One region of the Variovorax sp. YR266 genome, then DNA from elsewhere that is predicted to be linked to it. Evidence: predicted binding sites of a transcription regulator. Region 1 holds the regulator's gene; the other holds the start of a gene.

Region 1 (6,522 bases):
ATAGCGCAATAGCCCTGAGGAATGATGTTGTTGATGAATCTCCCATCCACCACCGCGGAGCCAGCGGCAGACGAGATCGACGACGCGGTCAAAAGGGCAACTGCAGCCCAGATCCTCAGCTTCATGAATGCGACTCCTCCTTTGGATGCCTATCTTTTGTGCAGACGCTCCAATGCGAGACGAGCCTCCGACCACTGCTCGTCAATGTACCTCGCCACGCCAGACACATGAGCCACCCATTCGCTCGATGCGCCGAGCTTGAACATGGGGGAAACGGTACTTCGCGAGGCTAGATCTTGTTCTGCAACGGCCTGACGTTGAGGTTAAGCAAGTCCGCGACTTCATCCAGGCGCAGCACAGGCATGTTGATTAACAGTAAAAGCATCAGTTCTGTCTTCACTGTCTGAGTCATCCCGCACAGCATCAGTAACGTCGGACCGGGGCGTTAATAAGCAAACCGCGGCGCATACGAAAAGCTGCACCGCCGGCTACATGGTGGCTACACGGACGCAAGAAGTACTGCCAAAAAAGAAAAGGCGCTATCGTTTAAATAGCGCCTTGTTCAGTGCCCTTGCGGCTTTTCAGTGGTAGGCCGTGATGGGCTTGAACCATCGACCAACGGATTATGAGTCCGCTGCTCTAACCAACTGAGCTAACGGCCCACGCGGCACGATTCTATTCGCGCCGCAGCGCCTACTTGCGATGGCTCAGCGCATTGCTCACCAGGCGCGACGTGATGTCGACGATCTGGATCATGCGTTCGTAGGGCATGCGCGTCGGCCCGATCACACCCAGCGTACCCACGACCTGTCCATCGACCTCGTAGTTGGCGCTGACGATGGAGAGCTCCTCGAAGGGCACCACCTGGCTTTCGCCGCCGATGAAGATGCGCACCCCTTCGGCCTTGCTCGACACGTCGAGCAGGCGCATCAATTGGGCCTTCTGCTCGAAGAGTTCGAAGGCACGGCGCAACTGCCCCATGTCGCTGGAGAAATCGCTCACCGCCAGCAGGTTGCGCTCACCGGAGATCACGACGTCGTCTTCCTGCGCCTCGTTCAGCACTTCGGAACTGACCTGCACCGCCGCCTGCATCAACGCGGCGATCTCGCCGCGCAGCTTTTCAACCTCGGACTGGAGACGATCGCGCACCTGCTCGATAGTCAGGCCCGCATAGTGCGCGTTGATGTAGTTCGAGGCCTCGACCAGCTGCGACTGCGAATAGTCGGCCTCCGGAAAGATCACCCTGTTCTGCACGTCCCCATCGGGTGAGACGATGATCACCAGCAGGCGCCGGTCGGAGAGCTTCAGGAACTCGATCTGCTTGAACACCGAAGCGCGCCGCGGCGCCATCACCACGCCAACGAACTGCGACAGGTTTGACAGCAGATGCGCCGCATTGGCGATCACCTTCTGCGGCTGGTCGGGCGCGAGGCTCGGCGTGCTCATCTGTTCGCGCTGCGCGGTCAGCATGGTGTCGACGAAGAGGCGATAGCCACGGTGCGTCGGAATGCGGCCGGCCGAGGTGTGCGGGCTGGCAATCAGCCCCAGCGCCTCGAGGTCGGACATGACGTTGCGGATGGTCGCCGGCGACAGATCGAGCCCCGAGGAACGCGACAGCGTGCGCGAGCCGACGGGTTGCCCGTCGGCGATGTAGCGCTCGACGAGCGTCTTGAGCAGCAACTTGGCACGGTCGTCCAGCATTGCAAGATTTTAGTGTTGTAATTTGTGAGATATGACCTCTCGCTTTCGTCACGTCGCCCTGATCGGCAAATACCAGGCTTCCGGCGCCCGGGCGCAGGCGGACTCGCGCGACGGCGTCATGGAAGGCATTGGCGCCTTCCTCGAATCGCAAGGCTGCACGGTGTTCGTCGAGCGCTCGACCTGCGAGGAAGACGATGACGGCGCCCCTGCCCATCCACGCTACGAAGCCCTGAGCGTCGAGGAAATCGGCCAGCGCTGCGACCTCGGCCTAGTGGTCGGCGGTGACGGCACCATGCTCGGCATCGGCCGGCAGCTCGCCAGCTATGGCATCCCGCTGATCGGCATCAACCGCGGCCGGCTCGGCTTCATCACCGACATCCCGCTCGACAACTACCAGGCCACGCTGATCCCGATGCTGGCCGGCGAGTACGAGGAAGACCACCGCAGCCTGATGCATGCGCAGGTCGTGCGCGATGGCGCCTCGGTGTTCGACGCGCTCGCCATGAACGACGTGGTCGTCAACCGCGGCGCCACCTCCGGCATGGTCGAGTTGCGCGTATCAGTGGGCCGCCATTTCGTGGCCAACCAGCGCGCCGACGGCCTGATCATCGCCACGCCCACGGGTTCGACCGCCTACGCGCTGTCAGCTGGCGGCCCGTTGCTGCATCCGGCCGTGCCAGGCTGGGTGCTGGTGCCGATCGCACCGCACACGCTGTCGAACCGCCCCGTGCTGCTGCCCGACGCCGACGAGATCGTGATCGAGCTGGTGGGCGGGCGCGACGCCAGCGCCAATTTCGACATGCAGTCGCTGGCCTCGCTCGCAATCGGCGACCGCGTGGTGGTGCGCCGCTCCGATTTCCGCGTGCGCTTCTTGCACCCGCGCGGCTGGAGCTATTTCGACACCTTGCGCAAGAAACTTCACTGGAACGAAGGGGGCTCCTGAAATGGCGCTGCGACGCATCGCACTGCGCGACTTCGTGATCGTGCGATCACTCGAACTCGACCTGTCCGGCGGCTTCACGGTATTGACCGGCGAAACCGGCGCGGGCAAATCCATCCTGATCGACGCGCTGCAACTGGCGCTGGGCAACCGCGCCGACGCTGGCGCGGTGCGCGAAGGGGCCGAACGGCTCGACGTGAGTGCCGAATTCGACGCCGACCCGGCCCTGGACACCTGGCTCGACGAAGGCGGCTTCGAAGCCAGCGACGCGCTGCTGCTGCGCCGCACCGTCGACCTGCAGGGCCGCAGCCGCGGCTGGATCAACGGCAGCCCAGCCACGGCCACGCAGTTGCGCGAGCTCGGCGACCGCCTGCTCGACATCCACGGCCAGCACGCCTGGCAAAGCCTGACGCGGCCTGAGGCAGTGCGCGGCCTGCTCGACGCCTACGCAGGTGTGCGCACCGATGCGCTCGACGCCGCGTGGCAAAGCTGGCGGCAGGCACTTTCCGCACTCGAACACGCGCGCTCGGCGCAAGACTCGCTGCAGCGCGAGCGCGAGCGGCTGCAATGGCAGATCTCCGAAGTCGCCAAGCTCGCACCGGGCGTCGACGAGTGGGAAGAGCTGTCGACCAACCACTCGCGCATCTCCAACGCGCAGGCCCTGATCGACGCGGCCCAGGGTGCCAGCCAGGCACTGGAAGACGACGACAACGGCGCCCTCCCCGCGCTTACGCGCGCGCTCACGCTGCTGCAGAACTGCGAGCACATCGAGCCCGAGTTCCGCGCGCTGGGCGAAGTGCTCGCCTCATGCGTGGCCCAGGCCTCCGACGCTGCCCACACGCTGCACGGCTACCTGCGCGATGCCGACACCGATCCGCAAACCCTGGCCGAGCTGGACGAGCGCATGGGCCTGTGGATGTCGCTCGCGCGCCGCTACAAGCGCCCGCCCGCCGAACTGCCGGCGCTGCTCGCCGGCTGGCAGGCTGAGCTGCAGGCGCTCGACGCGCAAAGCGATCTCGAAGGCCTTGAACGCGCAGAACAGAACGCACAGCAGGCCTACATGAAGGAAGCCAAGGCGCTCAGCAAGGTCCGCAAGCAGGCTGCGCCGCGCCTTGCCCAGGCCGTCACCGATGCGATGCAGGGTCTCGGCATGCAGGGCGGGCGCTTCGACATCGAACTGCAGCCGCTGGCGCAGCCCAGCCGCGCCGGCCTCGAGGACGTGGCCTTTCTCGTGGCCGGCCACACCGGCAGCACGCCGCGCGCCATCGGCAAGGTGGCCTCGGGCGGCGAACTGTCGCGCATTGCGCTGGCCATCGCCGTCACCACCAGCCAGCTCGGCGCGGCGCAGACGCTGATCTTCGACGAGGTCGATGCCGGTGTCGGCGGCGCGGTCGCCGAGACCGTCGGCCGCCTCATGAAGCAGCTCGGCCGCGACCGCCAGGTGCTCGCCGTGACCCACCTGCCCCAGGTTGCCGCCTGTGCCGACCATCACCTCGTTGTTGCCAAACGCCAGACGGCAGCAGCTGGCAAGGACGGCCCGCGCACCGAGAGCGGCGTGTCGCGCCTCGACGATGACAACCGCGCCAAGGAAATCGCCCGCATGCTGGGCGGTGAGAAGGTCTCGCAAACCTCGCTCGCGCACGCACGCGAAATGCTCGGCCACAAGACCTCGGTGACCGCGCCATGAACCTCGACCTCGTGCTCATCACGGGCATGTCGGGCTCCGGCAAGTCGGTGGCCCTGCATGCGCTGGAAGATGCGGGCTATTACTGCGTCGACAACCTGCCGCCCGAACTGCTGACGTCCTTCATCGCGTTGCAGCACGAACAGCAGACGCCTCGCGTGGCCATTGCCATGGACGTGCGCAGCGGCGTCTCGCTGCCGATCGTTCCGCAGCAGCTCGAAGCGCTGCGGCGCGACGGCGGGATCTCGCTGCGTTCGCTGTTCCTCGACGCGACCACCGACGCCCTGCTGCGCCGCTACTCAGAAACCCGCCGCCGCCATCCGCTCTCGCGACAGGAAGGCCGCACCGACGTGCCCGAGCAGCACCGCGTGCTGATGCAGGCCATCGAGCTCGAACGCGAATTGCTGGCCGACCTGCGCGACGGCGCCGACGTGATCGACACCAGCCTGATCCGGCCGGCGCAGCTGCAGAGCTACATCAAGTCGCTGATCTCGGCACCGCAAAGCGCGCTGACGCTGGTGTTCGAATCGTTCGCCTTCAAGCGCGGCGTGCCGCTCGATGCGGACTACGTGTTCGACGTGCGCATGCTGCCCAACCCGCACTACGTGCCCGCGCTGCGCCCGCTCACGGGCCGCGACGAGCCGGTGATCGAATGGCTGCGCGAGCACGACGACGTGGCGCGCATGTACAACGACATCGAACAGTTCCTCACGCATTGGCTCGACGCACTGGCGCGCGACCATCGCAGCTATGTGACGGTGGCCATCGGGTGCACGGGCGGGCAGCACCGTTCGGTGTTCCTGGTCGAGCAGCTGGCACGGTCGTTCGGTGCGCGCTGGGGTGCGCTCAAGCGGCACCGCGAACTCGACGCGGCCTGACTGATCCGCCGACTAAAGATCGGCTGACTAAGCCTCGCTGCCTTCCAGCAGCTTGCGCATCGGCGCCGGCAGGCCCAACCGACCCCACTCCTCGGCCTCGACCCAGCGCGCGCCATCGCCTTGCGGCTGGCCGCCCTGAAGCTGCACCGGATGCAGATGCAGGTCCTTGTGGGTCAACACATGCACGAAGGCCGGCAGATCCTGCACGCCACGTCGCGCGGCCGTCGGCAGTGCGGCAAGAAGATCTTCGCGGCTGTCGAACACGGGCAGGCAATAGAGCCCGGCCCAGATGCCCTTCGACGGCCGCTTCTCCAGCCACACGCGGCCTTGCGCATCGCGCGCCAGCAGCACCCAGAGCGACTGTGCACTGCGCTTGAGCTTGCGGGTCTTGACGGGGTAGCGCTCCGGCGCGCCTTCCCGCAGGGCCGCGCAGGTCTTGTGGACCGGGCAGATCATGCAGCTCGGCTTGCGCGGAAGGCACACCGTGGCGCCCAGGTCCATCACGCCTTGCGTGTAGCTCGCGATGGCTTCCTTCTGCTCTGCCGGCGGCAGCAATTGCGTTGCCAGGTCCCACAGCGCACGCTCCTGCGCCGCCGAAGACATGTCGCCCGCAAAGCCGAGCACGCGCGTCAGCACGCGCTTCACGTTGCCATCAAGGATCGCCACGCGCTCGCCGAAGCAGAAGGCGGCAATGGCCGCGGAGGTCGAGCGGCCGATGCCGGGCAAGGTGACGAGCTCGGCGGCGGTGCGCGGAAACTCGCCGCCGAAGCGCGCGACGACTTCCTGCGCGCAGCGATGCATGTTGCGCGCGCGGCTGTAGTAGCCCAGCCCGCTCCAGAGCCCGAAGACCTCGTCCTCGGTGCCGGCGGCCAGCGCCTTGACATCGGGAAAACGTTCGAGAAAGCGCGCGAAGTAGCCGAGCACCGTCGTCACCTGCGTCTGCTGGAGCATCACCTCCGACAGCCACACGCGGTACGGGTCGCGGGTGTTCTGCCAAGGCAACTGGCTGCGCCCGTGGCTGCGCTGCCAGCTCACGATCTGCGCTGCGAAATCCGGGGGCAATTGCAAGCCAGCAACCGCCGTGGAGGCGGAAGCTTCAGGCCGCACGCAGCTCGCCGACAGTCGCCGCGGCCTGCAGCTTTCCGTGCTGCGCGATCAGCGAAGTGAACTCGCGCAGCTGCACATGAAGCTCGGCGAGATTGCTTTCCTGCGCGGCCAGTTCGATCAGCCGTTCGTCGAGATTGCCCGCCGCGCTCTGGATGCGCTCGATCGCCTCGATGCGCTTGCTGAAGTTGCGGCGGCGCTCCTTGAGCTGCGCG
Region 2 (6,522 bases), on a different contig from region 1:
TCGACCTCGGCACGTCCGAGCTCAAGGCGCTTTTGCTCACCGACGACCACCGCATCGTGGGCGTGGCCCGCGCACCGCTCACGGTCGAACGGCCGCAACCGTTGTGGTCGGAGCAGGCGCCGCAGCAGTGGTGGTATGCGCTCGAAGAGGTAATGCGCACGCTCGGCAAGTCGCATCCCGAAGAGCTTGCGGCGGTGCGTGCGATCGGCCTGTCGGGCCAGATGCACGGCGCCACGCTGCTCGACGAAGCGGGCCAGGTGCTGCGTCCCGCGATTCTCTGGAACGACGGACGCAGCGGCGCGCAGTGCGAAGCGCTTGCGCGTGCCGTACCGCGGCTCGGCGAGATTGCGGGCAACCTCGCGATGCCGGGGTTCACGGCGCCCAAGCTGTTGTGGGTGCGCGAGCACGAGCCCGAAGTTTTCAGCCGCGTTGCGCGCGTGCTGCTGCCGAAGGACTGGCTGCGCTTCATGCTCAGCGGCGAGGCGGTCAGCGAGATGTCGGACGCGGCCGGCACGCTGTGGCTCGACGTGGGTGCGCGCGACTGGTCCGATGAATTGCTCGCTGCCACCGGGCTCACGCGTGCGCAGATGCCGCGCCTAGTCGAGGGCAGCGAGGTGTCGGCGCAGCTCAAGCCCGAGTTTGCGGCGCGCTGGGGCGTGGGTGGCGGTGGTGCGGTGCTGATTGCCGGCGGTGCTGGCGATAACGCGGCCAGCGCGGTCGGCATGGGGCTGGTCGAGCCGGGGCAGGGTTTTGTGTCGCTCGGCACATCTGGTGTGGTGTTCGTGTCGACCGACCGCTTCTTGCCGAACCCCGCGCAGGCGATGCACGCCTTCTGCCATGCGTTGCCGAAGCGCTGGCACCAGATGTCGGTGATGCTCTCGGCCGCGAGCGCGGTGAGTTGGGCGGCAAAGACCTTCCGGTTCGCCGACGAAGCCGCGCTGCTCGAAGCGGCGGCGTCCATCTCGCTGGCGCAGCGCGAGCGCTGCCCGCTGTTCCTGCCGTATCTCTCGGGCGAACGCTCGCCGCACAACAACCCCAATGCGCAGGGCGTGCTGTTCGGGCTGACGCATGCACACGGTCCGGCGGAAATCGCCTACGCCGTGGTCGAGGGCGTGAGCTTCGGGCTGCGCGATGGCTTCGACACCCTGCGGCTGCCGGCGGACATGCCGCTGCGCGAAGTGGCGCTGGTGGGCGGTGGTGCACGCAGCGTGTGGTGGGGCCAGTTGCTGGCCGACATCTTCCAGGTGCCGCTGACGCTCTATGCGGGCAGCGAGACGGGCGGGGCGCTCGGCGCGGCGCGGCTGGCGTGGCTGGCCGATGGGGGCGCGGTGGCCGAGGTGTGCAAGCTGCCGCCGGTGCAGCAGCAGTTGATTCCGTCGACCGAAGGAGCCGCTGTGCATAGCGCGCGCCACACACGCTTTCAGGTGCTCTATGCGGCGCTGCGAGACCAGTTTCAGTAGCTGACACAGGCAATAAAAAAGGGCCGCTTTCGCGGCCCTTCTTCTTTTGGTGAGCAGTGCTCAGCCGGGCATTACATGCCCATGCCGCCCATTCCGCCCATGCCGCCCATGTCGGGCATGCCGCCGCCGGCGCCAGACTCGTCCTTGGGCGCGTCAGCGACCATGGCTTCGGTCGTCAGCAGCAGCGAGGACACCGAAGCGGCGTTCTGCAGTGCGGTGCGGGTGACCTTCGTCGGGTCCAGGATGCCCAGCTCGAGCATGTCGCCGTACGTGTCGTTCGCAGCGTTGAAGCCGTAGTTGCCCTTGCCGGCCAGCACAGCGTTCACCACCACCGAGGCTTCGCCGCCGGCGTTGTTCACGATTTCGCGCAGGGGAGCTTCGATGGCCTTGAGCACCAGCTTGATGCCGGCTTCCTGGTCAGCGTTGTCGCCCTTGACCGACTCGCCCACGGCTTGCTTGGCACGCAGCAGAGCCACGCCGCCGCCAGCCACGACGCCTTCTTCCACTGCAGCGCGGGTAGCGTGCAGGGCGTCTTCGACGCGAGCCTTCTTTTCCTTCATTTCGACTTCGGTGGCGGCGCCAACCTTGATCACTGCAACGCCGCCGGCCAGCTTGGCCACGCGCTCTTGCAGCTTTTCACGGTCGTAGTCGCTCGTGGCTTCTTCGATCTGCACGCGCACTTGCTTCACGCGGGCTTCGATGTCGCCAGCGGCACCGGCGCCGTCGATGATGATCGTGTTTTCCTTGCCCACTTCGATGCGCTTGGCTTGACCCAGGTCGGCCAGCGTCACCTTTTCGAGCGTCAGGCCCACTTCTTCAGCGATGACCTTGCCGCCCGTCAGGATGGCGATGTCTTCCAGCATGGCCTTGCGGCGGTCGCCGAAGCCAGGAGCCTTGACAGCCACGACCTTCAGGATGCCGCGGATCGTGTTCACGACCAGCGTAGCCAGGGCTTCGCCTTCGACTTCTTCGGCAATGATCAGCAGCGGACGGCCAGCCTTGGCGACTTGTTCCAGCGTGGGGAGCAGGTCACGGATGTTGCTGATCTTCTTGTCGAACAGCAGCACGAAGGGGTTGTCGAGCAGCGCCGATTGCTTCTCGGGGTTGTTGATGAAGTAGGGCGACAGGTAGCCGCGGTCGAACTGCATGCCTTCGACGACGTCGAGTTCGCTGTCCAGCGACTTGCCGTCTTCCACGGTGATCACGCCTTCCTTGCCGACCTTGTCCATCGCGTCAGCGATGAGCTTGCCGATGGTTTCGTCGCTGTTGGCCGAGATCGAGCCGACTTGAGCGATTTCCTTCGACGTGGTGGTGGGCTTGGAAGCCTTCTTCAGCTCGGCGACCAGGGCCGTGACAGCCTTGTCGATGCCGCGCTTCAGGTCCATCGGGTTCATGCCGGCAGCCACCAGCTTGAAACCTTCGCGAACGATGGCTTGTGCCAGCACGGTCGCGGTGGTGGTGCCGTCACCGGCGTTGTCCGAAGTCTTGGAAGCCACTTCCTTCACGAGCTGGGCGCCCATGTTCTGCAGCTTGTCCTTGAGTTCGATTTCCTTGGCGACCGACACACCGTCCTTGGTGACGGTAGGGGCGCCGAACGAGCGCTCGAGCACCACGTTGCGGCCCTTGGGGCCCAGGGTCACCTTGACTGCGTTGGCCAGGATGTTGACACCCTCGACCATGCGTGCGCGGGCTTCACCGCCGAAGACTACGTCTTTTGCTGCCATGTTTGTTTACTCCGAATGGGATGTTTGAATTACTTCTCGACGACCGCGAACAGGTCGTCTTCCTTCATGACGAGCAATTCGTCACCGCCGACCTTGACGGTCTGGCCGCTGTACTTGCCGAACAGGACGCGGTCGCCGACCTTGACGGTCAGTGCGGCCAGTTCGCCCTTGTCGTTGCGCTTGCCCGGGCCCACGGCCAGGACTTCACCCTGATCGGGCTTTTCAGCGGCTGCGTCGGGGATGACGATGCCGGAGGCGGTCTTGGTTTCGCTGTCAACACGCTTGACGATCACGCGATCGGCCAAAGGACGAAGTTTCATTGCATCTCCTGGATGTATGGATAAGAAACGGGTTTGTGGTCGGGTGCCGGACCGGAGGCCGGCAACCCATCGACTGGAAGCGAGGGCTGTTAGCACTCATCAGCAGCGAGTGCTAATCATAAGGGCAATCGGTGGGCTTTCAAGTGACAGGGGCTGCCGCCGGTGCGTAACGGATCTCACGCCCGGCCCGCCAAGCCGCCGCCAGACACGCCCGCCGCATCCGCCCGGTGGCCCATCAGGAAGTCCACGAAGGTGCGCACGCGCAGCGGCGCGAACCGCAACTTGGGATACAGCAGGTTGTAGGGCCGGGACCGGCCGCCGAAGGGCTTGAGCACTTCGACCAGCCGTCCCTGGCGCAAGTCTTCCTCGACCACGAAGCGATAGGCCTGGAAGATGCCCGCGCCATGCCGGGCCAGCGTAACCCCGGCCAGGACGTCGTCCGAACAGGCGTAGCCGCCGGAGGTGAGCATTTCGACGTCCTGGCCGTCCTGACGGCACAGCCAGGGGATGGTGCGGCCGCTGCTGGGCAGCTCGAACTGGATGCATTCGTGGGTCTGCAGGTCGTCCAGGGTCCGGGGTTCCCCGTGCCGGCGCAGGTAGTCCGGGGCTGCGACGAGCACGAGTTCGGCGTCCTCGAGATGGCGAGCAACCAGGGTCGAGTCGGCTGGCGCGCGCACACGCACGGCAAGGTCGTACCCCTCCGCGGCGAAGTCGATGTTGCGGTTGCTGACGTGAACCTCGACCCGGATGTCCGGGTAGCGCGCCCTGAACTCCGGCAGCAGCGGCAGCAGCCGGTAGTGCCCGTAGGTGGTGGGAACGCTGATCCGCAGCAGGCCGCTTGGCGTGATCTGCTGGCCGCTGACCTGGCGTTCGGCCTCCACCAGCTGGTTGAGCGCCTGGCGGCATTGCTCGTAATAGGCCTGGCCCGCCTCGCTCAGCCGTATCTGCCGTGTCGTGCGCAGGAAGAGGCGCACGCCGAGGCGTTCTTCCAGCCTGCCCACCGTCCTGCTTACGGCGGCGGGCGTCACGCCCGCAACGGCGGCTGCGGCGGTGAACCCCTCTTGCTCGGCTGCAAGACAGAAAAGCTCCAGGCTTCCCAGCAGCAAGTCGTCGAACTGGCGATTCATGATTGATTACATAGAGTAAAGACTGAAGATGCTTCGATCATCTTTATCAACTTGAAGGTCGTCAATACAGTTGATCCCAGAGGCGAGAGCCTCCATGAACCTGAACCAACTGCCTCCGCTTTGACCACCCGAAAGGAAACCATCATGAAGACCCAACCCAAGACGATCGTGATCACCGGCGCCTCGAGCGGCATCGGCCTGGCCCTGGCCGGCGCGTACCTGCAGCGCGGCGACAACGTCGTCGGCAACGCCCGCAGCGCCGAACGCCTGCAACAGGCATCCGTGTCGCTCGGTTCGCCCGACAACTTCCTGGGCGTTGCCGGCGACGTCGCCGACCCCGCCGTCGGCGATCTGCTGGTGCGGCGTGCCATCGAGCGCTTCGGGCACGTGGACGTGCTCGTCAACAACGCCGGATTCTTCAACGCCAAGCCGTTCATCCAGTACACGCCGGACGAGCTGGAAGCCCTGGTGAGCACCAACCTGAAGGGTTTCGTCTATCCGTCGCAGGCGGCAGTCCGCCACATGGTCGAGCGCAAGGCGGGCCACATCATCAGCATCACGGCAAGCCTTGCCTCGCAGCCCAACCAGGCCGTGCCGGCCGTGCTGCCGCTGCTGATCAAGGGCGGCATCAACCAGGCGACGAAGGCGCTGGCGCTGGAACTGGCGCCGCACAACATCCAGGTGACGGCGGTGGCGCCGGGCATCGTGGACACGCCGATGTACACGAAGGAAATGCATGGCTTCCTCAACACGCTGCAGCCGGCAGGCCGCATCGGCACGGTGCAGGAAATCGTCGACGCGGTTCTCTACCTGAGCGACGCCAGCTTCACGACCGGCATCGTGCTGCCCGTGGACGGCGGCATGGGCACCGGCAAGTGGTGAGCGAAGCATCGACAACGAACCCCGGAGAACGCCATGCCCTACATCCGCATCGAAATCACCCGCGAAGGCACCACGCTCGACCAGAAGAAGCAGCTGATCGCCGAGGCCACCGAGATGATGGTGCGCGTCCTGAACAAGGATCCTGCCTCGACCTTTGTCGTGATCGACGAATACGACACCGACAACTGGGGCCAGCACGGCCGCACGATCACCGAGGTGCGCCGCGAGCAGACGCTTGCTGCTACTGCACCGCCGCGTCCATCCAGAACTTGAGCTGCGGGTTCTTGAGCCGACCCTTCTTGTCGTAGTACTTGCCCAGCCATTCCTCCGGCGTGCTTTTGAGTTCCAGCGCGTCCTTCTGGCCGCCAAGCTGCTTGAACCAGAAGCGGGAGGAGAAGTGGTCGTAGACGTCCAGGATGCGGGTCGCATAGGCCATCGCGAGCTTCTTGTTGCCACGCACGATCAGCAGGTTCTCGTCGTTGTCGAACGATGCCTTGTGTCCCAGGTTGTGGCTGCCGGTGGCAACGACGCAGTCGTCGTCGAAGGGGTCGATCACCACGACCTTGTCGTGAATGATCGCGAAGCCGGCATTGAGGATTTCCTTCTTCCAGCCATCGGGCACCTTGAAGTCGAACGCCTCGGCTCCGAAAACACGCGGATCCTGGAGCACGGGCGGTTTCTTCTCGCCCTTCTTCCTGGCGGGCGGAGTCATGCCCTTGAGCTCGTAATAGAAGCCTTCCGAGGCCGACTTGTTCGTCACGCATCCGCGCACGAACAGCTTCTTGTTCTTGCTCGCGGCCTGGGCTGTCCAGTTCGCGATGCTGGGGCTGCCCGGATAGAAGGCGAGAAAGAGCACGGAGTGGCTGGCGCCCGCGATCAGCTGGGCAAGGTCCTCCATGTCCGGCGGGCGCTTCTCGGTTGCCGGGTTCTTGCCGCGCGCCTTCGGCGTGTTCGGCGAAAACCAGCTGTGAGCCGCCGCTCCATCGTCCAGTGTCAGCGCCGAGCCCTT

The links. The regulator HrcA, encoded in region 1, represses chaperone genes, less so after heat shock. The targets are predictions, from matches to a motif close to TTAGCACTCNNNNNNNNNGAGTGCTAA.
Region 2: the regulator HrcA is predicted to act here: its motif matches at 3,594-3,620, upstream of BLW48_RS03125 (co-chaperone GroES).

What each region holds. Positions count from the first base shown of each region.
Region 1 is NZ_FNPM01000017.1:12,652-19,173, reverse strand. Features, by position in the region: gene BLW48_RS30520 (hypothetical protein) at 1-125, opposite strand, end outside; tRNA gene BLW48_RS30515 (tRNA-Ile) at 586-662, opposite strand; gene hrcA (heat-inducible transcriptional repressor HrcA) at 694-1,701, opposite strand; gene BLW48_RS30505 (NAD kinase) at 1,733-2,644, shown strand; gene recN (DNA repair protein RecN) at 2,646-4,328, shown strand; gene rapZ (RNase adapter RapZ) at 4,325-5,203, shown strand; gene mutY (A/G-specific adenine glycosylase) at 5,231-6,265, opposite strand; gene BLW48_RS30485 (dynamin family protein) at 6,300-6,522, opposite strand, start outside.
Region 2 is NZ_FNPM01000001.1:657,957-664,478, reverse strand. Features, by position in the region: gene xylB (xylulokinase) at 1-1,460, shown strand, start outside; gene groL (chaperonin GroEL) at 1,532-3,184, opposite strand; gene BLW48_RS03125 (co-chaperone GroES) at 3,214-3,504, opposite strand; gene BLW48_RS03120 (LysR family transcriptional regulator) at 3,681-4,631, opposite strand; gene BLW48_RS03115 (SDR family NAD(P)-dependent oxidoreductase) at 4,776-5,513, shown strand; gene BLW48_RS03110 (tautomerase family protein) at 5,547-5,786, shown strand; gene BLW48_RS03105 (phospholipase D-like domain-containing protein) at 5,755-6,522, opposite strand, start outside.